DNA from 2 places in the Pseudarthrobacter sp. SL88 genome. Region 2 is predicted to be linked to the other one. Evidence: riboswitches for the same ligand, from Rfam matches in the RefSeq annotation. Region 2 holds a riboswitch; the other holds the start of a gene.
What was found. A riboswitch is a leader RNA that binds a small molecule or an ion and turns the genes downstream of it on or off. The one in region 2 is predicted to bind glycine.
Positions count from the first base shown of each region.

Region 1: linked by a shared signal. The riboswitch ahead of gcvP (aminomethyl-transferring glycine dehydrogenase) and the one ahead of cycA (D-serine/D-alanine/glycine transporter) in region 2 are both predicted to bind glycine.

Region 1 covers NZ_JAPPRD010000001.1:3,136,449-3,145,979, reverse strand. The annotation lists gene OVA06_RS14200 (AMIN-like domain-containing (lipo)protein) at 25-576, shown strand; gene OVA06_RS14195 (APC family permease) at 656-2,209, opposite strand; gene OVA06_RS14190 (Dps family protein) at 2,432-2,911, shown strand; gene OVA06_RS14185 (MFS transporter) at 3,022-4,581, opposite strand; gene OVA06_RS14180 (TetR/AcrR family transcriptional regulator) at 4,668-5,204, shown strand; glycine riboswitch at 5,301-5,398, shown strand; gene gcvP (aminomethyl-transferring glycine dehydrogenase) at 5,587-8,451, shown strand; gene gcvT (glycine cleavage system aminomethyltransferase GcvT) at 8,545-9,531, shown strand, end outside.
Region 2 covers NZ_JAPPRD010000001.1:3,501,540-3,511,070, reverse strand. The annotation lists gene gcvP (aminomethyl-transferring glycine dehydrogenase) at 1-2,445, opposite strand, end outside; glycine riboswitch at 2,602-2,700, opposite strand; glycine riboswitch at 2,961-3,059, shown strand; glycine riboswitch at 3,060-3,154, shown strand; gene cycA (D-serine/D-alanine/glycine transporter) at 3,205-4,749, shown strand; gene OVA06_RS15880 (hypothetical protein) at 4,970-5,776, shown strand; gene OVA06_RS15875 (LamB/YcsF family protein) at 5,760-6,509, shown strand; gene OVA06_RS15870 (DUF445 domain-containing protein) at 6,574-7,923, opposite strand; gene OVA06_RS15865 (glycerophosphodiester phosphodiesterase) at 7,973-8,929, shown strand; gene OVA06_RS15860 (CoA transferase) at 8,932-9,531, shown strand, end outside.

The DNA.
Region 1 (9,531 bases), 370 kb from region 2:
GCTCCTTCCTTGGGTGGCACCACAATGAAAAAACTCTCCATCTGGTTCACGGCCATCCTTGTGGCCGTCGGACTGGGATTGCTGGTTCCGGGGCCCGCCTCGGCAACCACCTCGTATTGCGGGCTCACATGGGGCTCGCTAATGAAGACGGACGACTCCATGAGCGGCGCGCCCGTCACTAATGTCCGCACCGGACAGCACTATTGCTTCGACCGGCTGGTGGTTGACCTGGGCAGCGGCCCGGCCCCCGGCTACTCCGTCCGTTACGTTGGGCAAATCACTCAGGACGGTTCCGGCAAACCGGTCGAGGTCCGGGGTGGCGCCCGCCTGCAGGTGGTTGTCCGGGCACCTGCCTATGACGGGAACGGCGACGCCACGTACAAATCCGCCGACCAGGTTGAGCTCGCCAACGTCTCCGGTTACCAGACCTTCCGCCAGGTGGTCTGGGCAGGAAGCTTTGAGGGCCAGAGCACTCTCGGCGTGGGCGTCCGCGCCCGTCTTCCGTTCCGTGTCTTCACGCTGGACGGGCCGGGTTCAGGCTCCCGGCTGGTGGTGGATGTGGCGCACTTCTGGTGACAGCCGCCGTCGTCAAACAGGAAAGGTGCCGTCCCCGCGTTGGCGGGAACGGCACCTTTCCTGTCGTGTGCAGGCGCCCTTACTCAGGGACCACCAGGGCCGGGGTGTCTTTCCGCAGCGTTTCGCCACGGAAGAAACCGGGGCGTACCCGGGCCATGATCAGCATGAAGACCGCGCCGAGCGCCAGGATGCCGACGCCGAGGATGAACACCAGTCCCACGCCGAAGATTTCGGAGCCGCTGCCGAACTCGGGCGCCAGGCTGTCCACGGCGGTCTGGAAGAACACGACGAACAGGCCCACGCCGCCCAGCACGGGGCACAGCAGCCGCAACACGAAATGGCGGACGCTGGTGAAGAGGCTGTGCCGGAAGTACCAGGCGCAGGCCAGTGCCGTCAGGCCGTAGTAGAAGCAGATCATCAGGCCCAGGGCCAGGATGGTGTCATTGAGGACGTTCTCGCTGACCACATGCATCACGGCGTAGAACCCCGCGGACATGATGCCGGCAGCGATGGTGGCGAAGCCCGGCGTAGCGAACTTCCGGCTGACGCGGCTGAAGGGTTCAGGCAGGGCCCCATAGTGGGCCATCGCCAGGAGGCTGCGGGACGGGGACATGAACGTGGACTGCAGGGACGCGGCCGAGCTGGAGAGCACTGCGAGGGACATCAGGATGGCGAACGGGCCCATGATGGGGGAGGCCAGCGCTGTGAAGATGTTCTCGTGGTTCTCCGCGTTGTTCAGCCCGTTGCCGGTATCGCCGACGCCGGCGAACATCATGGTGGCGATGCTCACCAGCAGGTAGATGGCCAGGACAATGACGGCCGTCAGGGTGCCCGCCACGCCGGCCGTCTTCTTGCCGTTGGCTGTCTCCTCGTTCACTGTGAGGCAGACGTCCCAGCCCCAGTAGACGAAGATGGACAGTGAAATTCCTGCGGCCACCTGGCCGAAGGTCTCGATCCTGGTGACGTCGAACCACTCCCAGCTGAAGGGGATGGCGGTCTCCGAGGTGGACCAGTTGACGAAGGCCATGCCGACGAACAGGCCGAGCACCAGCAGCTGGAATCCCACCAGGCCGTACTGCACCACTTTGGTGGTGTGCAGTCCGCGGTAGCTGACCCAGACAGCCAGGGCGACGAAAACCAGGCAGGTCAGGACGTTCAGGGCCTTGTTATCGGCCAGTTCCGCCAATTCCGGTGAACCGGTGAGCTGGGACAGGAAGAGGTAGAAGAAATCGACGGCCACGCCGGCGAGGTTGGACAGCACGATGATGTTGGCCGCCAGGAGGCCCCAACCACCCATCCAGCCGACCCAGGGGCCGAACGCTTTGCTGACCCAGGTGAAGGTGGTGCCGCTGTCCGGTGAATCGGCGTTGAGTTCCCGGTAGGCCAGCGAGACCAGGATCATGGGGATGAAGCCGATCAGGAAAATCACGGGCAGCTGGAGCCCGGCTTCATTGACGGTGGGGCCCAGTGCGCTGGTCAGGGTGTAGGCGGGGGCGATCGTGGAAATTCCCAGGACGACGACGGCGAGGAGCCCCAGCTGCCCGCCCTTTAGTCCCTTGGCGGTAATGTCGCCGCTGCCGGGCAATTCCTCGCCCCGCGCGGCGATGGAGCTGGTGCGGAGTGCTTCTGTCATGGCACCGCTTTCTGAAAGCTTATGACCGGGGTCACTATATGAATGGCGTTCATTTAGTATGGAGGTGTGACGGCGGTCGCGCAAGAGGGAATATGAATCACGTTCGTTTATGACTGTGCGGCAAAATTAGTAAGCTCACTGAGAAATATCCGCCCAGGCCCATGCCGGGTGGCCCGGGCGCTGATAGTTTCGAAGTTACTGGACCAATCGAGGAGGACTCCCATGAAAGCTTCACCGACCCTGACCAACAATCTGCAGGCCGTACTCGCCGACCTGATCGAGCTGCACATCCAGGGCAAGCAGGCGCACTGGAACATTGTGGGCACCAACTTCCGGGACCTCCATCTGCAGCTGGATGAGATCGTTGATGCCGCCCGCCAGTTCGCCGATGACACCGCCGAACGCATGAGGGCCCTCCATGCACTGCCTGACGGCCGCAGCTCCACCGTGTCGAAGTCGACTGCCCTGGCGGAATTTCCCGAGGGGCTGATCAGCACCAAGGACGCCATCGAGCGGATCGTTGCAGCCATGGAGGCCGCCGTGGGCACCATGCGCAAGGTTCATGACGAGGTGGATGAGGAAGATCCCACCAGCGCAGACCTGCTGCACGAGTTCATCGCCAAGCTGGAGCAGTTCGCCTGGATGGTGAACGCCGAGACGCTCAAGCCAACCGCCAGCGTCACCGCTCCTGACGAAAAGTAGCAGCGGGCTGCCGCCACGGCAGGAATAAGGCGCCCTGCGCCGGAGGCTGATCTCCGGCGCAGGGCGCCTTTGCCGTTAAGGCCTACGCGCTGCCATGTGCCGTGGTGCTGTTACGCGGCCTTGGGCACTTTGCGAAGAACGACGGCGGCGCAGACTGCCGCGGTGGCCATCAGGACCAGCCCAATCGCCGCGGTGACGTGCACGCCGGAGTCGAAGGCGGCGGCTGCGGCCTGGCGGACGGCATCGGCCAGCGGGGCCGGAAGCCCGGCTGCGAGGTCCATGGCGCCGGCCAGTGTTTCGCCGGCACTGTGGCGGGCTGCTTCCGTGGCGGTGCCGTCCACAGCGGCCGGGAGGTGCAGGTTGTGCTGGTAGGAGGCCGTGAGGATGGAGCCCAGTACGGCCGTCCCCAGCAGCGCCCCCACCTCGTATCCGGTCTCCGAGATGGCGGCCGCTGCACCTGACTTGTGCGCCGGAGCCGCACCGAGGATGAGGTCGTTGGAGATGGTTTCAGCCGTCCCCACGCCCAGCGCCAGGATCAGCAAGGCTGCCAGCAGCAGTGTGGGCCCGCCGTCGTGGTTCCCGAACGTCACCAGGCTGTACCCCGTAGCGCTGAACGCCAAGCCCGTGCCCACCACGAAGCCGGGCCTAACCTTCCGGACCAGTGGCACCACCACCAGGCCTGCCACCACAGTGGCAACAAGGGCCGGGATCATGGCGACGCCTGCGGCGGACGGCGTCATGCCCTCGAGCAGCTGCAGGTGCTGGGCCAGGAAGAGGATGAAGCCGTTGAAGGAAAACAGGGCCAGGACGTTTGCGGTGATGGCCATGCTGAACACCCGGTTGCGGAAAAGCGACATGTCCAGCAGGGGATGCGGCAGCCGGAGCTGTCGCCGGACAAAAACGACTGCCATGGCCAGGCCGAAAGCCATGGCGCCAAGGCCGGTGCCGGACACTCCTTCCGTAGCCACTTCCTTGATGCCGTACACCAGTGGCACCATCACCAGCAGGGACAGCACGATGCTGGGAAAATCCACCTTCCCCGGTTCCGGATTCTTCGATTCCGGAATCAGCACCGGACCCAGGGCGATCAGTGGCAGCATGAGCGGCACTGCGACCAGGAAGACTGCGCCCCACCAGTAGTGCTCCACCAACCAGCCGCCGAAAATCGGCCCCAGGGCGGCCCCGCCGGAGAAGCCGGCGGCCCAGATGGCCACCGCCAGCCGGCGGCGGTTGGGCTCCGCAAAGATGTTGCGGATGAGCGAGAGGGTAGAGGGCATCAACATGGCCCCGAAGAAGCCCAGGGCGGCGCGTCCTGCGATCAGCCATTCCGCCGTTGGCGCGAACGCCGTGGCGGCCGAGAGTGCGGCAAAGCCCAGGCTGCCGGTGAGGAGCAGCCGCCGCCGGCCGATCCTGTCGCCGAGGCTGCCCATGCACACCAGCAGCCCCGCCAAGACCAGGGGGTAGGCATCCACGATCCAGAGCAGCTGCACCCCGGAAGGGTTCAGGGACTGGGCGATCGCGGGCAGGGCGAAGGTCAGGGCCGTGTTGTCCACGGCCACCAGCAGTACGGGAAACATCAGCAGCGCAAGGGCCAGCCAGTCGCGCCACGGGGCCCGTGGCGTGGCGGGTCCCTGGAGCAGGGGTGCATCACGGTGCGTCGAGATGGTCATGGAATTAACTATACCGTCCAGACGGTACAGTTTGGAGTGATGGCTGAGTTGAGCCCCTGACATCCCGGGAAGGCATGATGGATGGCATGCCCCGAAAGCCAGTCGCCCGCGAAGCCGTCCTTGACGCCTTCGCCACCCTGTTGATTGAGGTGGGGGAGCGAGCCGCCACCCTGGACGCCGTGGCCCGAAAGGCCGGCGTCTCCAAGGGCGGGCTCCTCTACCACTTTCCGAACAAGGAAGCCCTGATCCAGGCGCTCCTGGACCAGTTGGACACGCTCGCGGGAGAAGACGCCGATGCCATGGCCGCCGCATCGGAGGGCGCAGCGGCCTACTTCATCCGGTCCTCGGTGTGGGGAGACACCCCCTTGGACCGGGCCATCGTCGCCGCCACCAGGCTGGCGGAGGTGGCGCATGAAGAAACCCGCCGCCGATTCGCTGCGATCCAGCGGCGGTGGCTCGACGAAATCGCCGCCGACGTGGGGCCGGCCCTGGCCAAGGCCGTGCTGTACATGGGGGACGGCCTCTACTTCAACGCCATGCTCTCCGTTGGCCCCGTCCCCGAAGGCGGCGCGGCCGCGGACGTCGACGAATTGCTGGCAGCACTGGTGCGGCTCCGGCGCTAGCAGGACATTTGCCCCGGGGGCCGTGGCGTAGGAGAATTAAGCGTTGTGGGAGTCGTCACCGGACGGCCCCGCGTACACATCCAATTGAATAGCCTTTGATCTGCGGCGGGAGAGTCCTGCCACAACGTTCGGCAGGCGCCGTAGGAGCAAATCCTCCCCAGGAATCTCGCAGGCCCCTGTACCGCCGCGGCGAGGCACCTCTGGAAAGCAGCAGGCCGTCCAGGCACCCCGTTACCGGATGCCGGACCGTTGTGCTCACCGACGGTGCAAGCGGGTCCTGTCCATGCAGGCGCCGCGGAAACTCTCAGGTCCAATACAGAGCGGGGAGGGACCCGAATCGCTGTGGCGTACCCTGCGCCGCCTGAGTATCTGGAGTTCCCCCGTGACGGTTAGTTCAGCCTCCACCACTTTCGTCGACCGCCATATCGGTGCCCGGCGCCAGGACCACGTCGACACCATGCTCAAGGCCGTGGGCTACGACACCGTCGACTCCCTGGTCGATACCGCCGTTCCCCAGGTCATCCGCCAGGAGACGGCCCTGAAACTGCAGGACGCCCTCAGCGAGGTTGAGGTCCTAACCGAGCTGCGACGCCTTGCTGCGAAGAACAAGACCGCCGTGCAGCTGATCGGCCAGGGCTACTACGGCACCATCACCCCGGCCGTGATCCGCCGCAACATCCTTGAGGCGCCGGCTTGGTACACCGCCTACACGCCGTACCAGCCCGAGATCTCGCAGGGCCGGCTGGAGGCGCTGCTGAACTTCCAGACCATGGTCCAGGACCTGGTGGGCCTGCCGATTGCCAACGCATCCCTGCTGGACGAAGCGACGGCGGTGGCCGAGGCAGTCCTGCTGATGCGCCGCGCCAACAAGGCCAAGCCTGCCGCTGACGGTAAAACGGTCCTGGACATCGACGTGTTGCCGCAGACCATCGCCATCGTCAAGGGCCGCGCCGAAGCGCTCGGCTTCAAGGTGGAGGTCGCCGACCTCTCTAAGGGCCTGCCCGAGGGCGACATCAACGGCATCGTGCTCCAGCAGCCCGGCGCCTCGGGCCGTGTCTTCAACCAGGCAGATGCCATCTCCGCCGCCAAGGAGCGCGGCGCGCTGGTCACCGTTGCTGCTGATCTGCTGGCGCTGACCCTGATCACTCCTCCGGGTGAGCAGGGTGCGGACATCGCCGTCGGCTCCACCCAGCGTTTCGGCGTTCCGCTGTTCTTCGGCGGCCCGCACGCCGCCTACATGGCCGTCCGCAAGGGGCTGGAACGCTCGCTGCCGGGCCGCCTGGTGGGCGTCTCGAAGGACGACGCCGGCGTCCCTGCCTACCGCCTGGCCCTGCAGACCCGCGAGCAGCACATCCGCCGCGAGAAGGCCACGTCCAACATCTGCACCGCGCAGGCACTGCTGGCCATCGTGTCTTCCATGTACGCCGTTTACCACGGCCCGGACGGGCTGAAAGCGATCGCGGAAACGACGCACGCCCACGCCCGCACCCTGGCGGCCTCCCTCGCGGCCGCCGGCGTGGAAGTCCTGCACAAGAGCTTCTTCGACACCATCACCGTTCGGGTTCCCGGCCGCGCCGCCGGCATTATTGCCGATGCTGAGGCACGCGGCATCAACCTGCGCTCCATCGATGCAGATACCGTAGGCATCTCCCTGGATGAAACCACGACGACGGCCGTCGTCGCCGACGTCGTGGACATCTTTGGCGCCAAGGTCGCCGGGGGCGGGAGCTTCGCACTGGATGCCGGGGTGGAGCGGTCCTCCGGCTATCTGGAGCACCCGGTGTTCAACACGCACCGGTCAGAGACGCAGCTGTTGCGTTACATCCGCCGCCTGTCCGACCGGGACCTGGCCCTGGACCGGACCATGATCCCGCTGGGTTCCTGCACCATGAAGCTGAACGCTACCGCCGAGATGGAAGCGATTTCCTGGCCGGAGTTCGCCTCCATCCACCCGTTCGCTCCGGATTCCCAGACCGAGGGCTGGCGTGAACTGATCACCGGGCTCGAGGCTGACCTGACCGAGATCACCGGGTACGACCAGGTCTCCATCCAGCCCAACGCCGGTTCCCAGGGTGAACTCGCCGGCCTTCTGGCGATCCGGGGCTACCACCGCTCCCGCGGTGATGAGCAGCGCACCGTGTGCCTGATCCCTGCCTCCGCGCACGGCACCAACGCCGCCTCCGCCGTGCTGGCGGGCATGAAGGTGGTTGTTGTCGCCACGGCCGCGGACGGCACCATCAACCACGATGACCTGACGGCGAAGATCGAGGCGAACCGGGATGTCCTGTCCTGCATCATGATCACCTACCCGTCCACCCACGGCGTCTACGACGGCGACGTGACCGAGATCTGCGACGCGGTCCACGCCGCAGGGGGACAGGTGTATGTGGACGGCGCGAACCTGAACGCCCTCGTGGGCCTGGCGCAGCCGGGCAAGTTCGGCGGCGACGTCTCGCACCTGAACCTGCACAAGACGTTCTGCATCCCGCACGGCGGCGGCGGGCCCGGCGTCGGACCGGTCGCTGCGAAGGCGCACCTGGCCCCGTTTATGCCCGGCGATGCGAATAAAGCCGCGCATGAGGAGGGCCACGGCGTGGCGATTTCCGCGTCCCGGTTCGGGTCCGCCGGGGTGCTGCCGATTTCCTGGGCGTACGTGAAGCTGATGGGCGGTACGGGCCTGACCGAGGCCACTAAGTCCGCGCTGCTGGCCGCGAACTATGTTGCTGCCCGGTTGAACGAGTTCTACCCGGTGCTCTACACGGGTGAGGGCGGGCTCGTGGCGCACGAGTGCATCCTGGACCTGCGCGAACTCACCGCCCGTACCGGAGTGACCGCCGAGGACGTGGCCAAGCGCCTGATCGACTTCGGCTTCCACGCGCCCACCCTGGCCTTCCCGGTGGCCGGGACCCTGATGGTGGAGCCCACCGAGTCCGAGGACCTCGCCGAGATCGACCGCTTCATCGACGCCATGATCACCATTCACAAGGAAATCGACCAGGTGGCCAACGGCGACTTCGCCGTCGCAGATTCCCCGCTGCGGCGTGCACCGCACACGGCGTCAGCCGTCGTCAGCTCCGACTGGGACCGCGCCTACCCGCGCGAGCAGGCCGCATTCCCGGCACACCACAAGCAGGACAAGTACTTCCCGCCCGTGGGCCGCATCGACGGCGCAGCCGGCGACCGCAACCTGGTCTGCTCCTGCCCGCCCCTCGAGGCGTTCGAGGAAGATACCTCCTTCGAAAACTAGGTTGCTCGGTGGTTGGGCTTGCCGAAACCTTGATGTCGACAAGCCCAATCACCACATTCGACAGGCCTAACAGCTGCTCCCTAAGGACTTCCCATGACTGAGAACTACACCGCCCTTTACGGCGAGCACCAGAAGCTGGGCGCCTCCTTCACCGATTTCGGTGGCTGGCAGATGCCCCTCAAGTACAGCTCCGAGCTCGCCGAACACCACGCCGTGCGCAACGCGGCCGGCCTGTTCGACCTCTCCCACATGGGTGAAGTCTGGGTCACCGGCCCGGACGCCGCAGCATTCCTCGACTACGCCCTGGCAGGAAAGCCGTCAGCCATCGCGGTGGGCAAGGCCAAGTACTCGCTGATCTGTGACACCGACGGCGGCATCATCGACGACCTGATCACGTACCGCCTCCCCGCGGCTGCGGACGGAACAGCCAAGTACCTGGTGGTCCCGAACGCAGGCAACGCCAAGGTAGTAGCCGGGGCCCTGCAGGACCGCGCTGCCGGCTTCGACGTCACCGTGCAGGACGCCTCGGCGGAAACTTCGCTGATCGCCGTCCAGGGGCCCAAGGCGCAGGACCTCCTGCTCCGGCTGGTTCCCGCGGCCCAGCACGCAGACGTCACCGGGCTGAAGTACTACGCCGCGGTGGAAGTCCCGTTCCTGGTCAACGGAGCCGGACTCGCCCTCCTGCTGGCCCGCACGGGCTACACCGGCGAAGACGGCTTTGAGATCTTCGTGCCCAACGATGACGCCGTGGGGCTTTGGCAGGCACTCCTCGCGTTGGCCGACGACGGGGAGCTCACTCCGGCGGGCCTCGCATCCCGGGATTCGCTCCGACTGGAAGCCGGGATGCCCCTGTATGGCAACGAACTCTCCCTGCAGGGCGATCCTTACTCAGCTGGACTGGGTCCCGTCGTCGCGCTGTCCAAAGAGGGCGACTTCGTGGGCAAAGCTGCGCTGGCAGCAAAGAAGGAAGCCGGCGCGGGATCAACCACCGGCCGTCGCCTGGTGGGCCTGAAAGGCCTGGGCCGCCGTGCCGGCCGTGCCCACTATCCGGTCCTCAAGGACGGGGCAGTGGTTGGTGAG
Region 2 (9,531 bases):
GGTGCGGGCGGTGAGTTCGCGCAGGTCCAGGATGCACTCGTGCGCCACGAGCCCGCCCTCACCCGTGTAGAGCACCGGGTAGAACTCGTTCAACCGGGCAGCAACATAGTTCGCTGCCAGCAGCGCGGACTTAGTGGCCTCGGTCAGTCCCGTACCGCCCATCAGCTTCACGTACGCCCAGGAGATCGGCAGCACACCGGCAGAGCCGAACCGGGACGCGGAAATCGCCACGCCGTGGCCCTCCTCATGCGCGGCTTTATTCGCATCGCCGGGCATAAACGGGGCCAGGTGCGCTTTCGCCGCGACCGGGCCGACGCCGGGCCCGCCGCCGCCGTGCGGGATGCAGAACGTCTTGTGGAGGTTCAGGTGGGACACGTCGCCGCCGAACTTGCCCGGCTGCGCCAGGCCCACGAGGGCGTTGAGGTTCGCGCCGTCCACGTACACCTGGCCGCCGGCGGCGTGGACCGCGTCGCAGACTTCGGTGACGTCGCCGTCGTAGACGCCGTGGGTGGAGGGGTAGGTGATCATGATGCAGGACAGGGCGTCCCGGTTCGCCTCGATCTTGGCGGACAGGTCGGCGTGGTTGATGGTGCCGTCCGGGGCGGTGGCGACAACAACCACCTTCATGCCGGCCAGCACGGCGGAGGCGGCGTTGGTGCCGTGCGCCGAGGCGGGGATCAGGCACACGGTGCGCTGCTGATCACCCCGGGAGTGGTGGTAGCCCCGGATCGCCAGAAGGCCGGCGAGTTCGCCCTGGGAACCGGCGTTGGGCTGGATGGACACCTGGTCGTACCCGGTGATCTCGGTCAGGTCAGCCTCGAGCCCGGTGATCAGCTCACGCCAGCCCTCGGTCTGGGAATCCGGAGCGAACGGGTGGATGGAGGCGAACTCCGGCCAGGAAATCGCTTCCATCTCGGCGGTGGCATTCAGCTTCATGGTGCAGGAACCCAGCGGGATCATGGTCCGGTCCAGGGCCAGGTCCCGGTCGGACAGGCGGCGGATGTAACGCAACAGCTGCGTTTCTGACCGGTGCGTGTTGAACACCGGGTGCTCCAGGTATCCGGAGGTGCGCAGCACGGAGTCGGGCAGCTCGAAACCCTGGGCGTCGCCTACCGGGCCGGCACCAAAGGCGACGGCCACTGCGGACAGCGTTGCCGCCGTCGTGGTTTCATCGATGGAAACGCCCACCGTGTCCGCGTCGACGAAGCGGAGGTTGATGCCGCGCGCCTCGGCGGCGTTGATGACCTTGGCGGCCTTGCCCGGCACGCGCACGGTGAGGGTGTCGAAGAAGGAGTCGGTGACCAGTTCGCGGCCCATGGCGGTGAGGGCCGTGGCCAGGATCCTGGCGTTGTGGTGGGCGGTTTCTGCGATGGCCTTCAGTCCGTCCGGGCCGTGGTAGACGGCGTAGAAGGAGGACACGATGGCCAGCAGCGCCTGGGCGGTGCAGATGTTGGACGTGGCCTTCTCACGGCGGATGTGCTGCTCGCGGGTCTGCAGGGCCAGGCGGTAGGCGGGAGCGCCCGCGTTGTCCTTGGAGACACCCACGATCCTGCCGGGGAGGGTGCGTTCCATGCCCTTCTGCACAGCCATGTAAGCGGCATGCGGGCCGCCGAAGAACAGCGGCACGCCGAAACGCTGGGTGGAGCCGACGGCGATGTCCGCACCCTGCTCGCCCGGAGGAGTGATCAGCGTCAGCGCGAGCAGGTCAGCGGCCACTGTGACCAGCGCACCGCGCTCCTTGGCCTCGGCGATAACGGCGCTCTGGTCCCACACCCGGCCGGACACGCCCGGCTGCTGGAGCACGATGCCGTTGATGGCACCTTCAGGCAGGCCTGCGGAGAGGTCAGCAACCTCCACCTCGAAGCCGAGCGCTTCGGCGCGGCCCAGCACGATGGCGATGGTCTGCGGGAGGCAGTCGGCATCAAGGACGGTCTTGCCGTCCTTGGCGTCCTTATTTTTGTTCGCCCGGCGCATCAGCAGCACAGCCTCGGCCACGGCAGTGGCTTCATCGAGGAGTGACGCGTTGGCCACCGGGAGGGCGGTGAGGTCCTGAACCATGGTCTGGAAGTTCAGCAGCGCCTCCAGCCGGCCCTGGGAGATCTCGGGCTGGTACGGCGTGTAGGCGGTGTACCAGGCCGGCGCCTCAAGGATGTTGCGGCGGATCACGGCCGGGGTGATGGTGTCGTAGTAGCCCTGGCCGATCATCTGCACGGCGGTCTTGTTCTTGCCCGCCAGCCGGCGCAGCTCGGTCAGGACCTCAACCTCGCTGAGGGCGTCCTGCAGCTTCAATGCCGTTTCCTGGCGGATCGATGCCGGAACAGCCACGTCCACCAGGCCGTCAACGCTGTCGTAGCCCACAGCCTTCAGCATGGTGTCGACGTCAGCCTGCCGGCGCGCACCGATATGGCGGTCAACGAACGAAGTTGGAAGGGATTGAATCGTCATGAGGAACTCCAGGTCTGGCCGGCCAGGGTGGCACGGCATGGGATGGGTTCCTCCCCGCTCTGTATTGGACCTGAGAGATTCCGCGGAACCCTGCGTGGCGGGTTCGCTTGCACCGTCGGTGAACCTGGCCGGAGCCGGGTTACTTTCCAGAGTTGCCTCGCCGTGACGGTACGGGGGCCTGAGAGATTCCTGGGGAGGATTTGCTCCTACGGCGCCTGCCCGGTGGTGCCGGGAGGACTCTCCCGTCACAGCTCGAAAGGCTATTCAACTGTGGGTGATTCGCCTCACACCGTACAGGTTGGTTGAAAGGAAAACAAATCCGACTGTCACGCGATGGGCGGCAGCGGCTTTGTTGCGGCGGCGGAAAAAGGGGGTTTGACATCCGATCGTGACCCGCACCACACTGGGTCCGGTGATCAGCACCGTGTCCGGCTGGCTCAGCTCATCGGAGCAGCCCGGGCCAACGTTGCCCCGGAAGGGTGCGGCCGCTGAGCATACCTAATTGAACATGCCTTCGACCTGCGGCGGGAGAGTCCTGCCGGGTACATTTAGCAGGCGCCGTAGGAGCAAACCCTCCCCAGGAAACTCTCAGGCCCATGTACCGCCGCGGACAGGCAACTCTGGAAAGCAGCCGGACCTGTTCCGGCTCACCGGCGGTGCAAGCGGCTTGGGCTGCGGAAACTCTCAGGTTCACTACAGAGCGGGGAGGAACCCAACTTCTGCGGCACCCAAAATGCCGCTTTATCGATGGAGTTCCCCATGGCGATTCATCCCCCCACGTCCAACGGCGAGCCACCCCGCAACAACCCTCCTGCGGGCAGCGCCGCCCGCAGCGAGCCTCCCCACCTGGAGCGGCAGCTCACCAACAGGCACATCCAGCTCATAGCAATCGGCGGTGCCATCGGCACCGGCCTCTTCATGGGCTCCGGCAAGACCATCTCCGCGGCCGGCCCGTCCGTGATCTTCGTGTACATGATCATCGGGTTCATGCTCTTCTTCGTCATGCGAGCCATGGGCGAACTGCTCCTGAGCAACCTGAACTACAAATCCTTCAGCGACTTCGCAGCCGACCTCCTGGGGCCGTGGGCGGGGTTCTTCACCGGCTGGACCTACTGGTTCTGCTGGGTGATCACCGGCATCGCAGACGTCATCGCCATCGCCGGCTACTCCAAGGAACTCTGGCCCGGACTGCCGCTCTGGATCCCCGGGCTTGCCACCGTGGCCATCCTGCTGCTGCTGAACCTCGCCACGGTCAAGGCCTTCGGCGAGACCGAATTCTGGTTCGCCCTCATCAAGATCATTGCCATCGCGGCGCTGATCATTGTGGGCCTTTTCATGATCTTCACCGGCTTCCAGAGCGACGCCGGAACCGCGAGCTTCACGAACCTCTGGAGCCACGGCGGCTTCTTCCCCAATGAGTTCATGGGCTTCGTGGCCGGCTTCCAGATCGCCGTGTTCGCCTTCGTCGGCATCGAACTGGTGGGCACCACCGCAGCCGAGGCCAAGAACCCGGAGCGGACGCTGCCCAAGGCCATCAATGCCATCCCCGTTCGCGTACTGCTCTTCTACGTGGGCGCCCTGATCATCCTCATGGCCGTCACCCCGTGGACCCAGTTCGCGGCCGGGCACAGCCCCTTCATCGGCATGTTCTCGCTCGCCGGGCTGGGCGCTGCAGCCACCGTGGTCAACCTGGTGGTCCTCACCTCTGCCATGTCCTCGGCCAACTCCGGCATCTACTCCACCTCGCGCATGGTGTTCGGTCTCGCGCAGGAGGGTGACGCCCCGGGCATCTTCAGCCGGCTGTCCTCGAGGAAGGTGCCCAGCAACGCGCTGTTCCTCTCCTGCGTACTGCTGCTCTCCGGCGTCGTGCTCATGTACGCCGGCCAGGACGTTGGCAAGGCCTTCGAGATGGTGACCACCGTCTCCGCCGTCTGCTTCATCTTCGTCTGGTCGGTCATCCTGGCCAGCTACATTGCCTTCCGCAAGCGCCGCCCGCACCTGCACGAGGCGTCGAAGTTCAAGATGCCTGGCGGCATCCCCGTTGTGTGGGTGGTTTACGCGTTCTTCGCGTTCGTCCTCTGGGCCCTGACCACCCAGCCGGACACGCTTGCAGCGCTGCTGGTGACCCCCATCTGGTTCCTCGTGCTTGGCGTTGCGTGGGCCATCCTCCGCCGCCGGCCCGCCCACCTTGCCCGCTTCGAGGTCTTCCGCGCAGAGCTGCGCGCCGACGAACAAGCGGCGGCCGGCGGGCAGGACCGCGAAAGGTCCGCCCAGGAGGAAGCATCCAGGGGCTCCCGCTCCTAGGCTTCTTCGCAAATCCAGGCCATCAGGTTGCGGATAAGCGAATAAGCTCCTGACTGCAACGCTGCGGCGGGACCCACACCGGGTCCCGCCGCAGTGCTGTCTGCAGCAGGAGGGTGCAGGGGCGCCGGCGTCAAAGTTCAGCATGCTTAGTGTTTCTGCATCTAGGATGGGAGAAGCACGGCAGCCACCCGCTGCAGCTCGACGTGAAACGAAGGTGACCATGGCTAAGCGCAGCAACCCAGCAGTACGGATCGCCCAGGAAACTGCCCACAACGCAGTCTTTGACAAGGACGGCAAGCCCAAGCCCGGCGTCCACAACATGCTCCTGAAAGCCGTGGAGATCCAGCGCCCGCTGGTGCTGGCCTACATCCGCCGGCTGCAGAAGAAGCACCCCCGTGCCACGGCAGCCCAGCTGGCCGGCTTCCTTGAGCGCGACTACCTCCGCGCCGTCACCGGCGGCGGCGCAATCGTGGGGGCCACCGCCGTCGTGCCCGGTGTGGGGACCGTCGCGTCGCTGGGACTCTCGGCAGCCGCCACGGTGGGCTTCCTTGAGGCAACCGCCCTGTACGCAACCTCCCTCGCGGAGCTCCACGGCATCCGCCTGACCAACCCGGAGAAGGCCAGCACCATGGTCATGGCCATCATGCTGGGAGAGGAAGGCACCGCCCTGCTGGGCACCCTCAGCGGACAAATGGCCGGCAACGGCGCTGGAGCCACCAAGCAGTGGGGCAGCGTGCTCTCCAAGTCGATGCCGATGCCGGGCTTCAGCACCATCCGCAACCGCATCCAGAAGGCCTTCCTCAGGAACCTCCTCAAACGCCAGGGAACTGCGCTCCTGGGCCGGGCACTGCCGTTCGGGATCGGCGCCGTGGTGGGCGGAGCCGGTAACCTCGTGATGGGCCGTGCGGTGGTGGCCAACGCCAAGGAGGCGTTTGGACCCATGCCGGACAGCCTGCCCGGTGAGCTCACGGCAGCCGGGACCACGGAAAACCAGCTGGAAGGCAACACTTTTGGATCTCAACGCTGACCTCGGCGAATCATTCGGCTCGTGGACCATGGGCGATGACGCCCGGATGTTCCAGCTGGTCACCAGCGCCAACGTGGCCTGCGGCTTCCATGCCGGAGATCCCGTCACCATGCTGGACAGCTGCCGCGCGGCCTACGAACTGGACGTCACCGTCGGCGCGCACGTTGGCTACCGGGACCTGGCGGGCTTCGGCCGGCGGTCCCTGGACACGAGTTTTGATGAGCTCTTCGGCGACGTTCTGTACCAGCTGGGCGCGCTCGACGGCGTGGCCCACGCCGTAGGTGCGTCGGTGGACTACGTGAAGCCGCACGGGGCGCTCTACAACCGTTTGGTGCACGACGCTGAGCAGGCCTCCGCCGTGGTGGCGGCCGTCAACGCCTACGACCCCGGGCTCCCGATCCTGGGCCTCCCGGGTTCCGAGCTGCTCAAGCAGGCACAGGAAGCCGGGCACCCGGTGTTCGTCGAAGCCTTCGTGGACCGCGCCTACCGGGCTGACGGAACGCTGGTGCCGCGGTCCGAGGAGGGCGCCGTGCTGCACGACGTCGACGCGATCGTTGAGCGGGCCGTCCGGCTGGCCACCAGGGGCGAAGTCGTGGCCACCGACGGCACCGTGGTCCAGGTCCGGCCCGATTCCCTGTGCATCCACGGAGACACCCCGGGTGCCGTGGACATGGCAGCCGGTGTCCGGGCGGGCCTGGAAGCCGCCGGCGTCAGCCTGGAGTCCTTCGCCTGATTCTGCACCTCCCGGCGCCTCCTGGCGCCTGACCCAGGGCCGGGTGCACACCGGTGGCCGGCGGTCAGCCGAAGATCAGGTGCGCCACCGTGAAGATCAGCAGCCCGGCCAGCGATCCCACCACGGTGCCGTTGATCCGGATGAACTGCAGGTCCTTGCCCACCTGGAGTTCGATCTTCTGGGAGGTCTCTTCCGCATCCCAGCGCGCCACAGTATCCGTGATGACCCCGGCAATATCTGACCGGTACGTCTTGACCAGGTAGCCGGCGGCGTCGCCGATCCACGTATTGACCTTGCCGGCGAGTTCGGGATCGTTGACCAACCGCGAACCGAAGTCGCGGACCGCGGCCTTGAACTTGACGGTCAGTTCGCTGTCCGGATCGTCCACGGCTCCGAGCAGGGCGTTCTTGACGGTGCCCCACGTCCGCGAGGCCAACTCCCGGACCTCGGGATCGCCCAGGACCTGGGCCTTGACGTCCTCGGCGCGCGCAATCATCTTGGGGTCGTGCTGCAGGTCCTGCGCCAGGTCGTTGAGGTATTTGTCGATCTGTTGCCGCACCTGGTGGTTGGGGTCGGACTGCACGGCACGGGCGAATTTCAGGATTTCAACGTAGACCTTGTCGCCCACCAGGCCATCGACGAACTGGGGTACCCAGGTGGGGGAGCGGTCGGAAACCAGCCGCGAGACAGTCTCGTGGTTCTCGTCCACCCAGTCGGCGGCGCGGTCCACCAGCAGGTCCACCAGGGTGTGGTGGTGCCCATCGTGGAAGATCCGCTCCGCGAGCCTGCCCACCGGCGGTCCCCAGGGCGGGGTCAGCAGGTGCTTGCGGACCATGCCCTCGATGACCGCCTGGACGTCGTCGTCGTTCAGGACCGTGAAGGCGCCCCGGATGACCGCCGCACCTTCCTTGGCCACCCGGTCCGCGCCGCCTGGCGCGGCGAGCCATTCGCCGGCGCGGCGGGCGATGTTCACGCTGGCCAGCTTGTCCTGGACCACCTGCTCGGAGAGGAAGTTGGTCTCAACGAACTCGCCCAGGGACGCGCCGATCTGGTCCTTTCGGCGCGGAATGATGGCGGTGTGCGGAATCTTGATGCCCATGGGGTACTTGAACAGCGCGGTGACGGCGAACCAGTCAGCCAGCGCACCCACCATGCCGCCTTCCGCGGCGGCGCGTACGTACTGCAGCCACGGATATTCCTCCTGCAGCGCAAACGCGAACACGAAAACCACGGCCATGGCGATGAGCAGGCCCAGGGCCAGCATCTTCATCTTCCGCAGCGCTGCCGCCTTTTCGGCGTCTCCCGCGCTGAGTTGATGGCCGACGACGGCGGGCCGCGGTTTCGCGCCTTCCGGCACCGGAGGAGCGGTGCGGGGAGGGGATTCCCGGGCAGTTGGCTCAGAGTTCACCTGCATGTGCCAAGCCTAGCCCCGCTGACCGGGCCGGGTCGGCTACCGTGTCTCCATGACACCTGACGAGCTCACGCCTGACGGGACCACACCTGAGGGGACCATAGCTGACGAAACCGTTCCGGACCGGCTGGCGCAGCGGCCGCTGGTTTTCGCCCACCGCGGCTCGAGCGGCGCCTTCGCCGAACACACCCGCGCCGCCTACCTGCAGGCGCTGGCGGACGGCGCTGACGGCGTGGAGTGCGACGTCCATCTGACCCGTGACCAGCATGTCGTCCTGCTGCATGATGCCAACCTGGACCGCACCTCGGACGGCACCGGCCCGGTGGCCGAGCGGACCCTCCGCGAACTGCGGCAGCTGGACTTCTCCTCCTGGAAGGGCGCCCGTATCCCGGAAACCTACGGCGCCCGGTCCGAGCAGCTCCTCACGCTCCCGGAACTCCTGGACGTCCTCCGCGGCGCGGGCCGGCCGGTGAAGCTGGCCATCGAGCTCAAACACCCCAGCCCCTACCAGCTCAAACTCGAGGACCGCGTGCTGGAGGTCCTGCGCAGCGAAGGCTGGGATCCCGGAAGCTCCACGGTGGACAACGTGGCGGTGACCTTCATGAGCTTCAGCCCGGATTCGGTCCGGCACCTGCTGCAATCCGTGTCCGCGCAGTACATCTGCCAACTGGTGGACGACCTCACGGTCCATGAAATCCGCGGCGGCCTGGGCCTTGGCCTGATCACCGGCGGAGCAGTCGCCAACCTCATGAAGGCCACCCAGCTGGAGGGCGAACGTATCCTTGACGCCGGCCTGGTGGGGCTTGCGGGACCGGGCATCGACTACGTCCGTGAACGCCCGGACACCATTCGGCAGTGGCTCAAGGCCGGAAGGCGATTCCGGGTGTGGACCGTGGATTCGGCGGACGACGTGGCGCTGTGCCGGGAGCTGGGGATCCAGGAGGTCACCACGAACGTCCCGGCCCGGGTGCTCTCGCAACTGCAGGCGGCACCCCCGCGCGGACGGTAGCCGTGGCGGGGGCGGATGCAGAGGGCCTGCGCACCTGGTGGGGCGGCCCGCTGGACGTAGAAGGCCTCGCCCTGGCTGCGGTGGGTGCTGCGGGCGCCGCGTTGGACCGGTACACGGGTGCGGCCGGCAGGTACACGGCCAGCCCGGAACTGACCGCCGCCGCATTCGACTCCTCGGGGCACCTGAGGATCGCCGGCCGCCCCTTGCAGGGATTTGCTCCGCTCTCGGGTTTCCGCCCTACCCGGGACGGCTGGATCCGGCTGCATGCCAACTACCCACACCACCGGCAACGCCTCCTGCAGGCCCTGGATGCCATGACGGCGGAGGAAGCCGAAGCCGCTCTGCGCAGCAGGGATTCCCTCGACGCCGAGTCCGCCATCCAGGCGCGGGGTGCAGTGGCAGCCGCCGTCCGGACCCGGGCCGAGTGGCAGGCCTCGGACATGGGCCGGGCAGCAGCCGCCGGGCCGTGGATCGTCCTTGACCCGCAGGTTCAGGACGGCCCGGCTGCTGGCGCTGCCACGCAGGGCAGCGGCCGCCAGGACATCCCGCAGCCCGGCGGCAATCCGCGCCGGCCGCTGGCGGGAGTGCGCGTCCTGGACCTC